DNA from 2 places in the Streptomyces sp. 5-10 genome. Region 1 is predicted to be linked to the other one. Evidence: riboswitches for the same ligand, from Rfam matches in the RefSeq annotation. Region 1 holds a riboswitch; the other holds the start of a gene.

Region 1 (7,806 bases):
ACGTGACTGCCGGGTCGGCCATGGGCCACGCACGAGTGAGGCGCCCGGCCTCGGCGTGAGCGCGAGGCGGGCCAGAGCCCCGCCATTTCCTCCGTGTCCTTCCTCCTGGCGCCCGTACGTGGCGCCTGTTCCAGCGGATTCCACGATGCGGAGACACCACCACCGATGCCACACCACGCCCAGCCCCAGCACGACTCCGAGCCCCCGGCCACCGCCGTCCAGCTGAACCACACCGCCGTCTACGCCCACGACCGGCAGCTGTCCGCCGAGTTCATCGCCGCGATCCTGGGAGTGGAGGTGGGAGCGCCGTTCGGCCCGTTTCTGCCCGTCGACCTCGGCAACGGCGTGACACTCGACTACTACGAGAAGCGCGACGAGCCCATACAGCCGCAGCACTACGCGTTCCTCGTGCCCGATGAGCGGTTCGACGCGATGATCACCCGTCTGGAAGCGGTCGGCGTCACCTACTACGCCGACCCCAACCACACCGACCCCGGCCGGATCAACCGTCTCTTCGGCGGCCGTGGCGCGTACTTCGACGATCCCAGCGGCCACAACATGGAGATCATCACCCGGCCCTACATCCGACCTTAGCCACCGGCTCTGGCCACGGGGCCAGCAGCCACAGGGGCGTCCGAAAGGGCGCCCCCACGGTGGCCGACCGCTCAGCATTCCGCCCGTACGTCCGTCGTCGCACCCGTCTGCTGCCGGGCGGCGTCCACGGTCTGTGCCAGCAGGACGGCGATGGTCATGGGCCCCACCCCGCCCGGCACCGGGGTGATCAGCCGGGCACGTTCACACGCGGAATCGAAGTCGACATCGCCGACGTTGCCGGGGTTGTATCCGGCATCGATCACCACGGCGCCCGGCTTGATGTCCTCGCCACGGATGAGCCGGGGCCGGCCCACCGCCGCCACGACGACATCCGCTTCCCGGAGCACCGCGCCCAGGTCGGCGGTCCTGGAGTGGCAATACGTCACCGTCGCGTCCCGGTCCAGCAGGAGCATTCCCACGGGCTTGCCCAGGATCGGACTGCGGCCCACCACCACCGCGTGCCGCCCCGCGAGCTCGACGCGGTACTCGTCCAGGAGACGCATGATCCCTCCGGGAGTGCACGACGTGAACCCCGGCAACCCGAAGCTCATCGCCCCGAAGGAGTTCATGGTGACGCCGTCGACATCCTTCTCGGGAGCGATGGCCTCGAACGCCGCCCGCTCATCGATATGAGCACCGACGGGATGCTGCAGCAGGATGCCGTGCACGTCGGGGTCCTGGGACAGAGAACCGAGGGTGTCGACCAACTCCGCGGTCGTCGTGGCGGCCGGCAAGCCGACGAACCGCGATGCGATCCCCGCCTTGGCGCAACGCGCGCGTTTCATGCGGACGTACGTGGCCGAGGCGGGATCCTCGCCCACCAGCACCGTTGCCAGGCAGGGAGTGACTCCCGTACGTCGAGTGATCTCCGAAGCGTGGCCCGCCGCTTCCGCCACGATGCGCCGGGCGAGACCGGCGCCATCCATGAGCTGGGCCGTCTGTGTCGAGGACAAGGTCGCCTCCCAGGCGTTACCGACTACTCGCCCAGGCGCACGGCATCGACCCGATCGTCAGGCCGCTCCCCGGTGGTGCTCCACCTCAGCGCCAGTCACGGCCCGGACATACTGTAGGGCACCCCGGACGACCCTTGCCGGGCGTTTTTCTCTCCTTCTCCCGCCGCCGTCCATCAGGCGTTTCCCCGCATATGAGCGAATGTGACCCCTGGCCGGACCATGATCCGATGCCCCCTAGACTGTCTCGCAATCCTCACGTTGATCGGAGCACGACATGCGTCGCCTTGCCCTTGCCCTCCTGGCATGTTCAGCCCTCACACTCGCCGGGTGCGCGCAGGACTTTGACCGGGGCCCTGATGGGACAGTCACCGACAAGGTCAAGGACGGGAAGAAGTTCTACCTGGTCGTCGATCCGGCCAAGGGCGGCGAGGAGAAGAAGTTCCGGGTCAGCAAGTACGACTACCACGATTGCAACCGTGGTTCGAAGTACCCCAAGTGCGTTGACGACTAAGGGCGATTGAGCCCGAGCGCACTCATCGTCGGCCCCGACCGCCCCAGCGGTCGGGGCCGACGCTCCAGACCGGGCGGCCGGGGGTTGGGGCGCTGGACCGATGGGAGGTACGGGCCGCACGCTGGCTGTGTGCCCGCATACGTTTCCTCCACCGCCGAGCCGCCGTGGTTCGCCCGGCCCGCCGCCCGGGCCTGGACCTGTCCGCCCGCCCCCACCGAGGTACGGGATTTCCACGCCTCCCTGTCCGGTTACGCCCCCACCCCGCTCACCGAACTCCCGCCGCTCGCCACCGAATTGGGGATCGGGCGGGTCTTCGTCAAGGACGAGTCGGGCCGTCTGGGCCTGCCCGCCTTCAAGGCCCTGGGCGCGTCCTGGGCCGTGCACCGCGCCCTCGCCGCACGAGCCGCACGGGCCGCACGGGCTGCACGGGCTGCACGGGCCGCACGCGGCGATGCCACCGCGCCCGTCACCCTGGTGAGCGCCACCGACGGCAACCACGGCCGCGCCGTGGCCCGGACGGCACGCCTGCTCGGCCACCGCGCCCGGATCTTCGTTCCACGCGGTGTCCATCCGGAGGCCGTGGCGGCCATCGCCGCGGAGGGGGCGGAGGTCTCCCAGGTCACGGGCGCGTACGACGAGGCAGTGCGCCAGGCCGCCGAGGCCGCCGTCGCACCGGACGCGCTCCTGGTCCAGGACACCGCCTGGCCCGGCTATGAACGGATACCGGGCTGGATCGTCGAGGGCTACTCCACCCTCTGCGCCGAAATCGACGAGCAACTCGCGGCCGCCGGAGCGGGGACACCCGACCTCATCGCCATCCCGGTGGGCGTGGGCTCGCTGGCCCACGCCGTCGTCACCCACTACCGCAGCCGCCCGGCCGGGCCGCCCACGGCACTGCTGTCGGTGGAACCCACGGCCGCCCCTTGCGTCATCGAGAGCCTGACACGTGGCGAGCCGGTCAGCGTCACCACCGGTGAGACCATCATGGCCGGACTGAACTGCGGCACCCCCTCCAGCATCGCCTGGCCCCGGCTGCGCGACGGTCTCGACGCGGCCATCGCCATCCCCGACGCCGCGAGCGCCCGCGCGGCGGGCGACCTCGCCCGGCTCGGCATCTCCAGCGGCCCCTGCGGCGCCGCCTCGCTCGCCGGACTGCGCGCCGCGCTCACCGGCGACGGCGCCGACGAGCGCCGCGCCGCACTGGGCCTCGGCCCCGCCTCCACCGTGGTGCTGCTGAGCACCGAGGGCAGCGCCGCCAACCCCGCCGCCACCACCGCGGACGCCTGAACACCCATCCGCATCCGACCACCCTCGGGTCCAACCGACCGTTCCCGGGAGCCAGAACATCACCAGCCCCACCTCCGACACCATCACCGTCGACGGCCACCGACTGTGGCAGTCGCCGATGGACCCCGCCGAGATCGGCGCGTACGACGACGAGCACACCGGGCTGCGCGGGGTGAACCGCCTGGCCCTCACCGACGCCGACGCCGCCGGGCGGCGTCAGGTCATCGCGTGGAGGGAGCAGGCCGGGCTGACGCCCTGACCGATCGCGACGGCCGCCTCGGCGGCGAGCTGACCCGCACCGGCTTCCACGGCCCCGCCGATGTACGTCTCGACCCGCCGTACGCCTACGTCGAGTGCCACCGCCGCGCTCTGCCCGACGGCGATGGTCTTCGTGCGTGGTGAATACGACGGGATCAGCCACAACCCGCGCGAGTACTCCACTCCCGAAGCGTGCACTCATGGTGTCAACGTCCTCGCGACCACCCTTCTCCGGCTGGCCACGCACGGCTCGTCCTGACGCGGGGGTGTCATCGGTGGCCGTGCCACGGCGCCGCAGCTCGATGGGCCCGCGTACGAACTGGGCGGGGTCGTCCAGGGCGGCGACGACCTCGTCCTGGACGCAGGCCGCCCATCGGGTGGTTCAGCCGCCAGAATTCCGCGACCTTCTCGCACTGCCTACCACAGGAGCCACGGCCGTTCGGGGCCTGGTGGTGGTCGCATTGGCATGTGACGGCCACCAGGACCGCGCCCCCGCCCCGGCGCGTGTGCCGGGGCAGGGGCGGGGCCACGGTGCGGCCACGCGGATTTACTTCCAGATGGAGTCGACCCACTCCGGGTGGTCGATGAACGGGTTCCGGTTGTGCTGGAACTTTTCGTAGATGACCTCGTTGCGGTTCTTCTCGAAGTCGTCGGGCGGGTCCTCGGCGCTCCACTGCTTCAGTACGGAGAGACGGCCGATGTTGGGCGCGGAGCCGTTGTCGACCTTGTCGTTGGGCTCGAGGTCGGGGAAGCCGTCCTCTCCGTCGTAGCGGACGGCCATGTAGAGGATCATCCGGGCGACATCGCCCTTGACCTGGTCACGCGGTTCGAAGGAGTCGTCGTCGGTGCGGTTGCCCGGGGCGTCGGGCACCTCCTCGCCGCCGTTGTCGAAGTCCTTGTTGCCGCGGGTGCTGTTCACCGTCACATTGGCCGGGCGCAGGTGGTGCAGATCGGTGCCGGGCCCGGTGGCCGTGCCGAAGTCGCCGTGTGACTTCGCCCAGACGTGCTCGCGGTTCCAGTCGTCGGGATTGCCGCCGCTCGCGTCCTTGGACTGGGAGCGGCCGGAGTAGAGGAGGATGACGTTCGACGGGTTGTCCGGGTCCTCGTCCGTGGACTTCAGCGCGTCCCACACCTCGTCGTAGGACAGCTTGGTCTGCTCGCTGATGATCGTGTGCAGCGCCGACTTCAGCTCCGGGCCGCTCTTGCCCGTCGCGTCCTGGTAGTAGTCGTCGGGCGCCTGCACGGCCGTGGGCCGGGTGGTGTCCGCCGTGGCCGGTGTGTCGGCGGCGGCGACCGAAGGGGCGGCCACACCGGCCGCGGCCACGACGGCCAGCAGGGGGAGGCGCCGTGACCGGCGCGGGCGATGAGTGGACATGATGTGGGGGGTGTCCTCTCCGAGACGAGTACCCGGACCGCCAACTGGCGCCGCGGGTACGGACGTTCAAGGCACAAGCTCTCGGAGACTCGCATGTGTGACGCCCGAACGTGTGTACGTCATGTGCCCGTTCAGCGTGAATCCGGTGAACGCCCCGGGGGGTGCGGAACGGGCCGACCGACGGGTCTGCCGTCGGGCCGGATCAGCGGAGCTGGCAGTATCGGCGTATGGCTGAACAGATCATCGCCGCGTGTGACGGGGCATCGAAGGGAAACCCCGGGCCCGCGGCCTGGGCATGGGTCATCGCGGGCACCGACGGTGAGGTGGAGCGCTGGGAGGCCGGGCCGCTGGGCACCGCGACCAACAACGTCGCCGAGCTGACCGCGCTGCGAGAGCTGCTGGAGTCCACCGACGCGGGCGTGCCGCTGGAGGTGCGCATGGACTCCCAGTACGCGATGAAGGCGGTCACCACATGGCTGCCCGGGTGGCGGAGGAAGGGGTGGAAGACCGCCTCGGGGTCGCCGGTGGCCAACCGCGAGCTCGTGATGCGCATCGACGAGCTGCTGGACGGCCGCACGGTGGAGTTCGTGTACGTTCCGGCCCACCAGATCGACGGCGACCCGTTCAATGCGGCCGCCGACCGCGCGGCCAGCCACACGGCCCGTACCCAGCAGCCCGCGGGCACCTCGCTCGGCTCCGCCCTGCCACCGCCCGAGGACCGGACGGCGACACGCTCGGCCGGTCGCGGCGGCGCGGCGCGCCCGCGTACGGCGGCGGCGCAAGGGCGGGGGAGGGCCACCGGCTCCAAGAGGAGCACCGGCTCGAAGGGGTCCATCAAGGCCAAGTTCCCCGGCCGGTGCCGCTGCGGCACGCCCTACGGCAAGGGCGAGAGCATCAGCAAGAACCCCGACGGCTGGGGCCATCCGTCCTGCGCCACCTGAGCCAGAGGGCGGATCAGGGCGGGGTGAAGAGTGCGGGGAAGCGGGGCGCCAGCCAGGGCCTGCGGCCCCATGTGAGGACGCGGCCCCTGGCGACCGCGCTCCACGGTCCGAGGCGGCCCAGCGCCATGACGGGCACCGGAGCCCCGGTGTCGGATGCGCCGCGCAGCGTGGCGGCGATGTCGGCCGCGGTGGCGCGTATCGCCTCGTCCAGGCCCGTGGGCCACGTGCCGCCGTCGCCCCGCCCGCTCACCGATTCCACGCGCCCTCCCTGCACCCACCCCGGGAAGCTCCCCGGGGTGGGTACGGTGCCACGTGTCCCACGGTCGCCGGTATCGCATCGCGTATTACGGTGTCAGCACGATCCTGCCGAACACCTCGCCGGTGTCCATCTTCCGGTGCGCCAGCGCGGCTTGCTCCAACGGCAGCAGCTCGTGCACCACCGTATGCAGTTCGCCGCGGCTCGCGGCGTCGAACTGCTCGGTCCGCACGGCACGTCGATCGGGCTCGGCCACGGTGGCGGCGCTGAAGGCGGCGAACGACATCGACTTCTGGAACGCCGCCATGATCGCCATACCGAAGTCCGCCGGTGGCATGCCTCCGACCGCGCCGACGGCCACCATGCGACCGTTCGGGTTGAGCCTGGCGAAGAAGGACGGCATGTCCGCACCGGCGATGATGTCGATGATGACGTCGTAGCCGGAGGGAGCGTCGTCGCCTCCCTCGCCGGAGCGGTCCAGCACATGGGTGGCGCCGAGCTTGCGCAACCGGTCGCCGCGCTCGGCCGACGACGTCGTGACCGCCACCGCCCCGGCACCGCCACGCGCCGCGAGCTGGACCGTCATGATGCCGATGCTGCCGGCCGCGCCCCGCACCAGCACCGACTCGCCGGGAGCGAAGTGGGCATGGGACAGGCCGAAGTGGGCCACGATTCCGGAGCTCCCCAGCGTCACCGCGTCGACGGCGGAGAGGCCCGCGGGGAGGGGAAGGATCTCCTCGACCGCGGCGATCGCCTGTTCGACGTAGCCGCCGTTGACACCGGTGAACGCCCACACCCGCTGACCGACCCATGACGTATCGACGCCGTCGCCGACCGCGGTCACGGTGCCCGCCACCTCGCTGCCGGGGATATGGCCTTCCTTGAAGCCGTAGCCGGCGAGGGTCCCGCGGCGGATCACGGCGTCGGAGCCGCCGACACCGATCGCCTCATTGGCGATCAGCACCTGTCCGGCGGCGGGAGCCGGGACGGGGAGGTCGATGACTGCCAGACCTTCGGGAGGTCCGAACGCCTGGATCGCGACTGCCTTCAAGGTCGTCTCCTTGCTCTGGGTTCGATGGGGTCGGTGGGGGTCGGTGGGATCGACGGGATCGGTGGGATCGACGGGATCGGTGGGATCGATCGGAACTGGCCCGAGGGACGCTAACGGACGCCCCCGTCCACTTTGGCTAAAGTGAGAGCGGTGACCGACCCTTTGCCTCACACCCTGCGCTCCGACGCCTCGGACAACCGGGAGCGCATCCTCGAAGCTGCCCGCACGCTGTTCGCCACCGAAGGGCTGAAGGTGCCGATGCGGGAGATCGCCCGGCACGCCGGAGTCGGCCCCGCCACGCTGTACCGCCGTTTCCCGACCAAGCAGACGCTGGCCACCGAAGCCTTCACGGACGAGATGCGCGCATGCCGCGCCATCGTCGACGAGGGGAGTGCCGAGCCGGATCCGTGGCGCGGCTTCTGCCTCGTGATCGAGAAGACCTGTGAGCTGCACGCCCGCAGCCGGGGCTTCACCGAAGCCTTCATGGCGACCTTCCCCGATGCGATGGACTTCGTCGCGGAGCGCGAATACGCGCTGAGGTCGATCGCCGAACTGGCCCACCGCGCCAAGGACACCGGCC
Region 2 (7,806 bases), on a different contig from region 1:
GGGGATGCCATGGGCGGCCGGGTCCCCGAAGCCCGCGCGCCGCTCCTGGAGGAAGCTGCCGTACGGCTCCGGGACCGCGATCGAAACGCCGAGCGTTACGGTCCCCACTGCGTTCTCCCTCCTGGCCCTCCCGGGCTGCTGGGTTCTGGCCGCTGCACCCGTGTCAGTGTGGCGGCTGCGCCGCCTTCGCGGCTAGATTCCTCGGTCCTTCGGCACACCCGTCCAAAGGCCCCCTGGTCAGGGGGCCGGACCGGTGTGTTCCGCTGTCCGCGCGTCCGTATGGGTACGTGCGCGGGGCGCTCCGTGCTCACCGGGCGGTGGGCACGGCGCTCGGCGTGCCGCTCAGCGCACCGCGGGCAGGAAGCCCACCTTGTCGTAGGCGGCGGCCAGCGTCTCGGCGGCGACGGCCCGGGCCTTGTCGGCGCCCTTGGCCAGGATTCCGTCCAACGTCGCCGGGTCGCCCAGGTATTCCTGGGTCCGCTCGCGGAACGGCGTGACCCACTCGACCAGCACCTCGGAGAGGTCGGTCTTGAGCGCGCCGTAGCCCTTGCCCTCGTAGCGGCGCTCCAACTCCGCGATGGCGGTGCCGGTCAGGGTGGAGTAGATGGTCAGCAGATTGCTGACGCCCGGCTTCTTCTCCTCGTCGAAGCGGATCTCCGTCTCGAGGTCGGTCACCGCGCTCTTGATCTTCTTCGCCGAGACCTTGGGCTCGTCGAGGAGGCTGACGATGCCCTTCGGCGTGGACGCCGACTTGCTCATCTTGATCGTCGGGTCCTGGAGGTCGTAGATCTTCCCCGTCTCCTTGACGATGTACGGCTCGGGGACGGTGAAGGTCTCGCCGAAGCGGCCGTTGAAGCGGTCGGCCAGATCGCGGGTGAGCTCGATGTGCTGGCGCTGGTCCTCGCCGACGGGGACGTGGTTGGCCTGGTAGAGCAGGATGTCCGCGACCTGGAGGATCGGGTAGGTGAAGAGGCCGACGGTGGCCCGGTCGGCGCCGTGCTTGGCCGACTTGTCCTTGAACTGTGTCATCCGGGACGCCTCGCCGAAGCCGGTGAGACAGTTCATCACCCAGCCGAGCTGGGCGTGCTCGGGCACATGGCTCTGGATGAAGAGCGTGCAGCGGTCCGGGTCCAGACCGGAGGCGAGCAGCTGGGCGGCGGCGAGCCGGCTGTTGGCGCGCAGCTCCGCCGGATCCTGCGGCACGGTGATCGCGTGCAGGTCGACCACGGTGTAGAACGCGTCGTGGGTCTCCTGCAGCGCGACGTACTGCCGGATCGCGCCGAGGTAGTTGCCGAGGTGGAAGGAACCTGCGGTGGGCTGGATACCGGAGAGCGCACGGGGACGATCGAGGGCCATGCCACCCATTCTCTCAGGTGTGGAACCAGACTCCGTCCGCCGGTGTATGAGAGGTGTGAGGACTGGTGAAGCACAGATCATCGCGCGGGTGCGGGCCGGCGACGCCGAGGCGTATGCCGAGCTGGTGCGGGCCCATGCGCCGATCGCGCACCGCACCGCCCGGCTGCTCGGGGCGGGCGCGGATGCCGAGGATGTGGTGCAGGACGCCTTTGTGAAGGCGTATCTCGCACTCGGGCGGTTCCGGAGCGAGGCGGCGTTCCGGCCCTGGCTGCTGCGGATCGTCGCCCATGAGACGAGTAACGCGGTGCGCTCGGCGCGCCGCAGGCGCACGGCGGCGGACCGGGAGGGGGCGCTGCTGGCCGGAGCCGAGCCGGTGATACCGGAGTCGGCCGATCCGGCGGCCGTGGCGCTGGCGGGCGAGCGGCGGGCGCGGCTGCTGGCCGCGCTGGAGGAGCTGAGCGAGCCGCAGCGGCGGGTGGTGATCTACCGCTATCTGCTGGATCTGGACGAGGGGGAGACCGCGCAGGCGCTGGGCTGGCCGCGCGGCACGGTGAAATCGCGGCTGAGCCGCGCCCTGAGACGGCTGGAGCGGCTGCTGGGGCCGTCGGAGCCGTCGGAGACCGAGAGGGAGACGGCCGATGAGATGGAGTGGGGAGGCGAAGGAGATGGCCGAGGAAGGGCTGCCCGGAGAGCTGCGGGCGCTCGGACGGGGGCCGGGGATACCGCCGTCCGGCGGACCGCCGCGGCACGGCGTGTCGCGGGCGGGCGGCATGGAGCCGGAGGACGGCATGGAACCGGAGGGCGGCGCGCTCCCGGGGGCGTCGGAGGACGGCGTCCCGCCGGAGGGCGGGGAGACGCTGGTCGAGCGGGTGCTCGCCCGGATCGTGGGCCTGCCGGTGCCGGTGGCCGACGACGACCGGATCCGGGAGGAGCAGTGGTGGCGGCCACTGCCCGGCCTGGAGGCCGGGCAGGGCCCCGCGCCGGGGGTCAGCCGGTCGGCAGACCGGGCGCCGGGTAGGCCGCCATCAGCTCGGACACCTCGGCCCTGATCTTGATGAGGGCGCCCTCGTCACCGCCCTTCGCGGCGGTCACCCCGCGGTCGATCCAGTCGGCCACGGCGGGCATGTGCCCGGTGGACAGACCGCGCGAGGTGAGGGAGGGGGTGCCGATCCGGATGCCGGAGGGGTCGAAGGGCTTGCGCGGGTCGTAGGGCACGGTGTTGTAGTTCACCACGATCCCGGCCTGGTCCAGGGCCTTGGCCGCGACCTTGCCCGGCACCTCCTTGGGCGTCAGGTCCATCAGGATCAGATGGTTGTCGGTGCCGCCGGAGACCAGATCGAAGCCGCGGGCGAGCAGTTCCTCGGCGAGCGCCTTGGCGTTGGCGACCACGGCCCGGGCGTAGTCACGGAAGGCGGGCTGGGCGGCCTCGTGCAGGGCCACCGCGATGGCGGCGGTGGTCTGGTTGTGCGGACCGCCCTGGAGCCCGGGGAAGACGGCCTTGTCGATGGCCTTGGCATGGGTCTCGCGCGACATCAGCATCGCGCCGCGCGGACCCCGGAGCGTCTTATGGGTGGTGGTGGAGATGACATCGGCGTGCGGGACGGGCGAGGGGTGGACGCCGCCCGCGATCAGACCGGCGATATGCGCGATATCGGCCACGAGCACCGCGTCCACCTCGCGGGCGATCTCCGCGAAGGCGGCGAAGTCGATCGTGCGGGGCACCGCCGTGCCACCGCAGAAGATCAGCTTGGGCCGCTCCTCGCGGGCCAGCTGGCGCACCTGGTCGAAGTCGATCGCGCCGGTGTCCTGCCGCACCCCGTACTGGACGCCGCGGAACCAGGCGCCAGTGGCGGAGACGCCCCAGCCGTGGGTGAGATGACCGCCCATGGGCAGTGACATGCCCATCACGGTGTCACCCGGCCGGGCGAAGGCCAGATAGACCGCGAGGTTGGCGGGCGAGCCGGAGTAGGGCTGGACATTGGCGTGCTCGGCGCCGAAAACGGCCTTGGCCCGGTTGATCGCCAGGGTCTCCACCTGGTCGATGACCTGCTGGCCCTCGTAGTAGCGGCGGCCCGCGTAGCCCTCGCTGTACTTGTTCTGCAGCACCGTCCCGGAGGCCTCCAGGACGGCGGCGGAGACATAGTTCTCGCTCGGGATCAGGCGCAGGGTCTCGGACTGCAGCAGCTCCTCGGAGCCGACGAGGGAGGCGAGTTCGGGGTCGGCGGCGAGAAGGGCGGGATGGGACAGGGGCAGGCTCATCGAGTCCTCCGGGGCGATCGGTGACGGTCCGGTCGTGTCCCGGGGTGCCCAGGCGGGCGGCACCTCGTGGCGCTATGGCCGCGCATCGCTTCCTCGTGGTCGGTTCCACGCTCGGCTCGCCAGTCACGATGCGCACCCCCACTCTAGCTAGTGAGACAAGGAGGACAAGATGGGACCGGGACGCCCCTCGGAGCGGGCCATCGCCGCCGCCGAGGCCCATGGCGCGCACAACTACCGTCCGCTGCCGGTCGTCGTCGCGTCCGCCGAAGGCGCCTGGATGACCGATGTGGAGGGCCGCCGCTATCTGGATCTGCTCGCCGGATACTCGGCGCTCAACTTCGGGCATCGCAACCGCCGGCTGATCGAGGCCGCCAAGGCCCAGCTGGACCGGGTCACCCTCACCTCCCGCGCGTTCCACCACGACCGCTTCGGCGCCTTCTGCTCCGAGCTGGCCGAGCTGTGCGGCATGGAGATGGTGCTGCCCATGAACACGGGCGCGGAGGCGGTGGAGACGGCCGTCAAGACCGCCCGCAAATGGGGCTATCGGATCAAGGGCGTCCCGGACGGCCGGGCCAGGATCATCGCCGCCGGGAACAACTTCCACGGCCGGACGACCACCCTGATCAGCTTCTCCACCGACCCGGAGGCCCGCGCCGACCACGGCCCGTTCACCCCGGGGTTCTCGATCGTGCCGTACGGGGATCTGGCGGCGATGGCGGCGGCGCTCGACGCCGCGCCCGAGGAGACGGTCGCCGTGCTGCTGGAGCCGATCCAGGGCGAGGCGGGGGTGGTGGTGCCGCCGCCCGGCTATCTGGCCGGGGTCCGGGAGCTGACCCGGGAGCGGAACGTGCTGTTCATCGCCGATGAGATCCAGTCGGGCCTCGGCCGCACCGGCACCACCTTCGCCTGTGAGCACGAGGGCGTGGTCCCCGATGTCTATGTGCTGGGCAAGGCGCTGGGCGGCGGGGTGGTGCCGGTGTCGGCGGTGGTGTCCTCCCGCGAGGTGCTGGGGGTGCACCGCCCCGGGGAGCACGGCTCCACCTTCGGCGGCTCCCCGCTCGCCTGCGCGGTCGCCCTGGAGGTCATCGCGATGGTGCGGACCGGGGAGTTCCAGCGCCACTCGGCCACGCTGGGCGGGCTGCTCCACCGGGAGCTGGGGCTGCTGCGAGGAAAGGGGGTCCGGGAGGTGCGCGGCCGGGGGCTGTGGGCGGGGGTGGACATCGACCCGTCGCGGGGCACCGGGCGGCAGGTCTCCGAGCGGCTGATGGACCGCGGAGTGCTGGTCAAGGACACCCATGGCGCCACGATCCGGATCGCCCCGCCCCTGGTGATCAGCGAGGAGGATCTGGAGTGGGCGCTGGATCAGCTGAGGGCGGTGCTGGCCGAATGATCCGGTGTCGCTCAGAGGATGACATGCGGGATGAAGCGCGCGTACTCGTCCGTCACCAGCCCCGCCGACTCGCGGATGCCGAGCCCCGCCGACTCGCCCTCGACCACCCAGGTGCCGAGCACCACGCGGTTGCCGTCGAAGTCGGGCAGCGGCGCCAGTTCCTGGTAGCAGCACGGCTCGTCGCGTACGACGGGCTCCTCGCCCGGCGGATGCACGGTGACTCCGGCGCCCTCGCGGCCCAGCAGCGGTTTGGCCACATAGCCGGTGGTGCGGGCCAGCTCCCGGGGGCCGTCGAGGTAGGCGGGCAGCAGATGGGGGTGGTCCGGGAAGAGCTCCCACAACACGGCCAGCAGCGCCTTGTTGGACAGCAGCATCTTCCAGGCCGGTTCGATCCACAGGGTGGATCCGGTGCCGCCCCCGTTGTCCAGCGTGTCCAGCACATGCGGGCCGAACCGGTCGGTGGCCAGCCACTCCCAGGGGTAGAGCTTGAAGCAGCTCCGGATGAAGCGGAACCGCTTGTCCACGAAGCGGCCCGACAGCCGTTCCCAGCCGATGTCCTCCATGGAGATCGCCTCGGTCCTCAGCCCGGCCTGCTCGGCCGTCTCGCGGAGGTAGGCCACCGTCATCAGGTCCTCGCCCAGCTCGTCCCCGGCCGAATGGGCGAAGTACAGGGGCGTCCCCGGCGGCAGCAGCGCCGCCTGGGCGCGCCAGGCGTCCACCAGCCGTTCATGGAGGGAGTTCCACTGGTCGGCGCCCGGGAAGCGGTCCTCCATCCAGAACCACTGCGCGCTGGCCGCCTCCACCAGCGAGGTGGGTGTGTCGGCGTTGTACTCCAGCAGCTTCGCCGGGCCCGACTCACCGTCGTAGCGCAGGTCGAACCGGCCGTAGACGCTGGGCTGTTCGGCCCTGCGGTGCCAGGACTCGGCGATCAGCCCGGCCAGCCGTGGATCGTCGATGCCCAGGTCGGCGAAGCGGCCGGTCTCGACGATATGGGCGGCGGCGGCCAGCGACATCCGGTGCAGCTCCTCGACGACCTCCTCCAGCGCCTCGACCTCGGGCAGCGAGAAGGCGTAGTAGGCGCTCTCGTCCCAGTAGGGGCGCAGCGAGCCGTCCGGGTAGCGGGTCAGCGGATAGATGACCCCCTGCTCCTCCACCGTGGACTGCCAGTCGGGGCGGGGGTCGATGGTGTGGCGCTTCATCGTGGGCCGGTCCGCTCAGCCGCCGCCGGAGCCCGAGCAGCCGAAGCCGCCCCGGTCGGCCGCCTTGCTCTTGTCGAAGGTGCCGTAGTCCGCCCAGCGGCCGCTGACGTCGGAGTCGTAGTACCACTCGCCGTCCACGCGCGATGTGCCCCGGCTCTTCTTGCCCTTGCCGCCCGTGGTGGACGAAGAGCCCTTGCAGGCGCTGGAGTCGACGACCCGGTAGCCGTTCACCGCGTCATAGCTGTTCCGGTCCACACAGCGCTTGTCCGGTTCCGAACCACAGGAGGTGAGCGCCGCCGCCAGCGCGCCCATACCGCCCAGGATCACCGTGCTCGACCGCAGCCGCCGCGTCGTCTTCCGTTCCATCCCCGTCTCCCCGTTCCGCTCCCCCGGGGCCGTCGTGTCCCCCGAGGCCGTCGTCCCGCCCGGGGCCGTCCTCTCCCCGGGTCCCCGGGACCGCGACCGCCCACCTTAGGGCAACGGAGGCGTGGCCTTCATGGCAGCACCCGGCACAGCGCCTCCAGAGCGCCCGTGAAGGCGTGGTCGGGCGGGGCGCCATAGGCGAAGACCAGCGCGTCCGGCCGCGCGTCCGGGCCCGGTCCCGGCTCGTCCGGCTCCCCTTGCTCCCGGTAGCGGTAGCGGGACAGCCCCTCCAGGGCCAGGCCCTGCCAGGCCGCGCCCTGCACCACGGACCGTTCGGTGCCCGGCGGCAGTTGGAGCACCGCGTGCAGCCCCGCCGCGATACCCGTGACCCGCACCCGCGGGGCGCGTTCGGCGAGCGCCGCCACCAGCTGGTCGCGGCGGCGCCGGTAGCGCATCCGCATACCGCGCACATGGCGGTCGTACGCCCCGGAGTCGATGAACTCCGCGAGCGTCAGCTGGTCCAGCGCGCCCGACTGCCACTCCCCCGTTCCCTTGACCGCCAGGAGGTCGTCCATCAGATGGTCCGGCACCACCATCCAGGCCAGCCGCAGCGCGGGCGCCAGGCTCTTACTGGCGGTGCCCAGATAGACCACATGCTCGGGGTCGAGCCCCTGGAGCGCCCCGACCGGCTGGCGGTCGTAGCGGAACTCCCCGTCGTAGTCGTCCTCCAGCACCAGCCCGCCCACTCGGGACGCCCAGTCGACCACGGCGGCGCGCCGGTCGGGGTGCAGCGAAACCCCGGTGGGGAACTGATGCGCCGGGGTGAGCAGGACCGTCCGCAGCCCGGCCGACCGGTCCAGCTCCGCCGTCCGCGCGCCCTGCTGATCGACCGGCAGCGGCACGGTGCGCAGCCCGGCCCCGCGCATCACGTTCCAGTGCACGTCGAGCCCGTAGGACTCCACGCCCGCCTCACGGTGTCCGGCCCTCGCCCGCACCCTGCTGAGCAGGGCCAGCCCCTGGACGAACCCCGCGCAGACCACGATCCGTTCGGGCGCGGCCCGCACCCCGCGGGCGCGCGCCAGATAGTCGGCCAGGACCCGCCGCAGCTCGGGCCGTCCGGCGGGGTGGCCGTAGCCGAAGGCGTCGTTCGGCGCGGCGGTCAGGGCGCGCCGGGCCGCGGAGAGCCAGGCGGACCGGGGGAAGGCCGAGACATCGGGCTGGCCGGGCCGCAGATCGTAG

What was found. Region 1 has a riboswitch for ZMP and ZTP ahead of IEJ02_RS01265 (bifunctional 5,10-methylenetetrahydrofolate dehydrogenase/5,10-methenyltetrahydrofolate cyclohydrolase). Riboswitches for the same ligand answer to the same signal wherever they lie in the genome.
Region 2: another riboswitch for ZMP and ZTP. It lies ahead of glyA (serine hydroxymethyltransferase); the one in region 1 lies ahead of IEJ02_RS01265 (bifunctional 5,10-methylenetetrahydrofolate dehydrogenase/5,10-methenyltetrahydrofolate cyclohydrolase).

The regions. Positions count from the first base shown of each region.
Region 1 is NZ_JACVYG010000001.1:257,106-264,911, reverse strand. Features, by position in the region: gene IEJ02_RS01270 (VOC family protein) at 166-594, shown strand; gene IEJ02_RS01265 (bifunctional 5,10-methylenetetrahydrofolate dehydrogenase/5,10-methenyltetrahydrofolate cyclohydrolase) at 666-1,547, opposite strand; ZMP/ZTP riboswitch at 1,570-1,656, opposite strand; gene IEJ02_RS01260 (hypothetical protein) at 1,822-2,058, shown strand; gene IEJ02_RS01255 (diaminopropionate ammonia-lyase) at 2,188-3,345, shown strand; gene IEJ02_RS01250 (hypothetical protein) at 3,464-3,604, shown strand; gene IEJ02_RS01245 (hypothetical protein) at 3,562-3,786, opposite strand; gene IEJ02_RS01240 (endonuclease I family protein) at 4,151-4,978, opposite strand; gene IEJ02_RS01235 (ribonuclease H family protein) at 5,206-5,919, shown strand; partial or broken gene IEJ02_RS01230 (maleylpyruvate isomerase family mycothiol-dependent enzyme) at 5,933-6,049, opposite strand; gene IEJ02_RS01225 (zinc-dependent alcohol dehydrogenase family protein) at 6,264-7,226, opposite strand; gene IEJ02_RS01220 (TetR/AcrR family transcriptional regulator) at 7,377-7,806, shown strand, end outside.
Region 2 is NZ_JACVYG010000049.1:34,032-41,837, forward strand. Features, by position in the region: gene IEJ02_RS37475 (2'-5' RNA ligase family protein) at 1-108, opposite strand, end outside; gene trpS (tryptophan--tRNA ligase) at 343-1,356, opposite strand; partial or broken gene IEJ02_RS37485 (RNA polymerase sigma factor) at 1,433-1,987, shown strand; gene glyA (serine hydroxymethyltransferase) at 2,344-3,615, opposite strand; ZMP/ZTP riboswitch at 3,655-3,752, opposite strand; gene rocD (ornithine--oxo-acid transaminase) at 3,785-5,005, shown strand; gene IEJ02_RS37500 (glutathionylspermidine synthase family protein) at 5,017-6,204, opposite strand; gene IEJ02_RS37505 (hypothetical protein) at 6,220-6,570, opposite strand; gene pdxR (MocR-like pyridoxine biosynthesis transcription factor PdxR) at 6,699-7,806, opposite strand, start outside.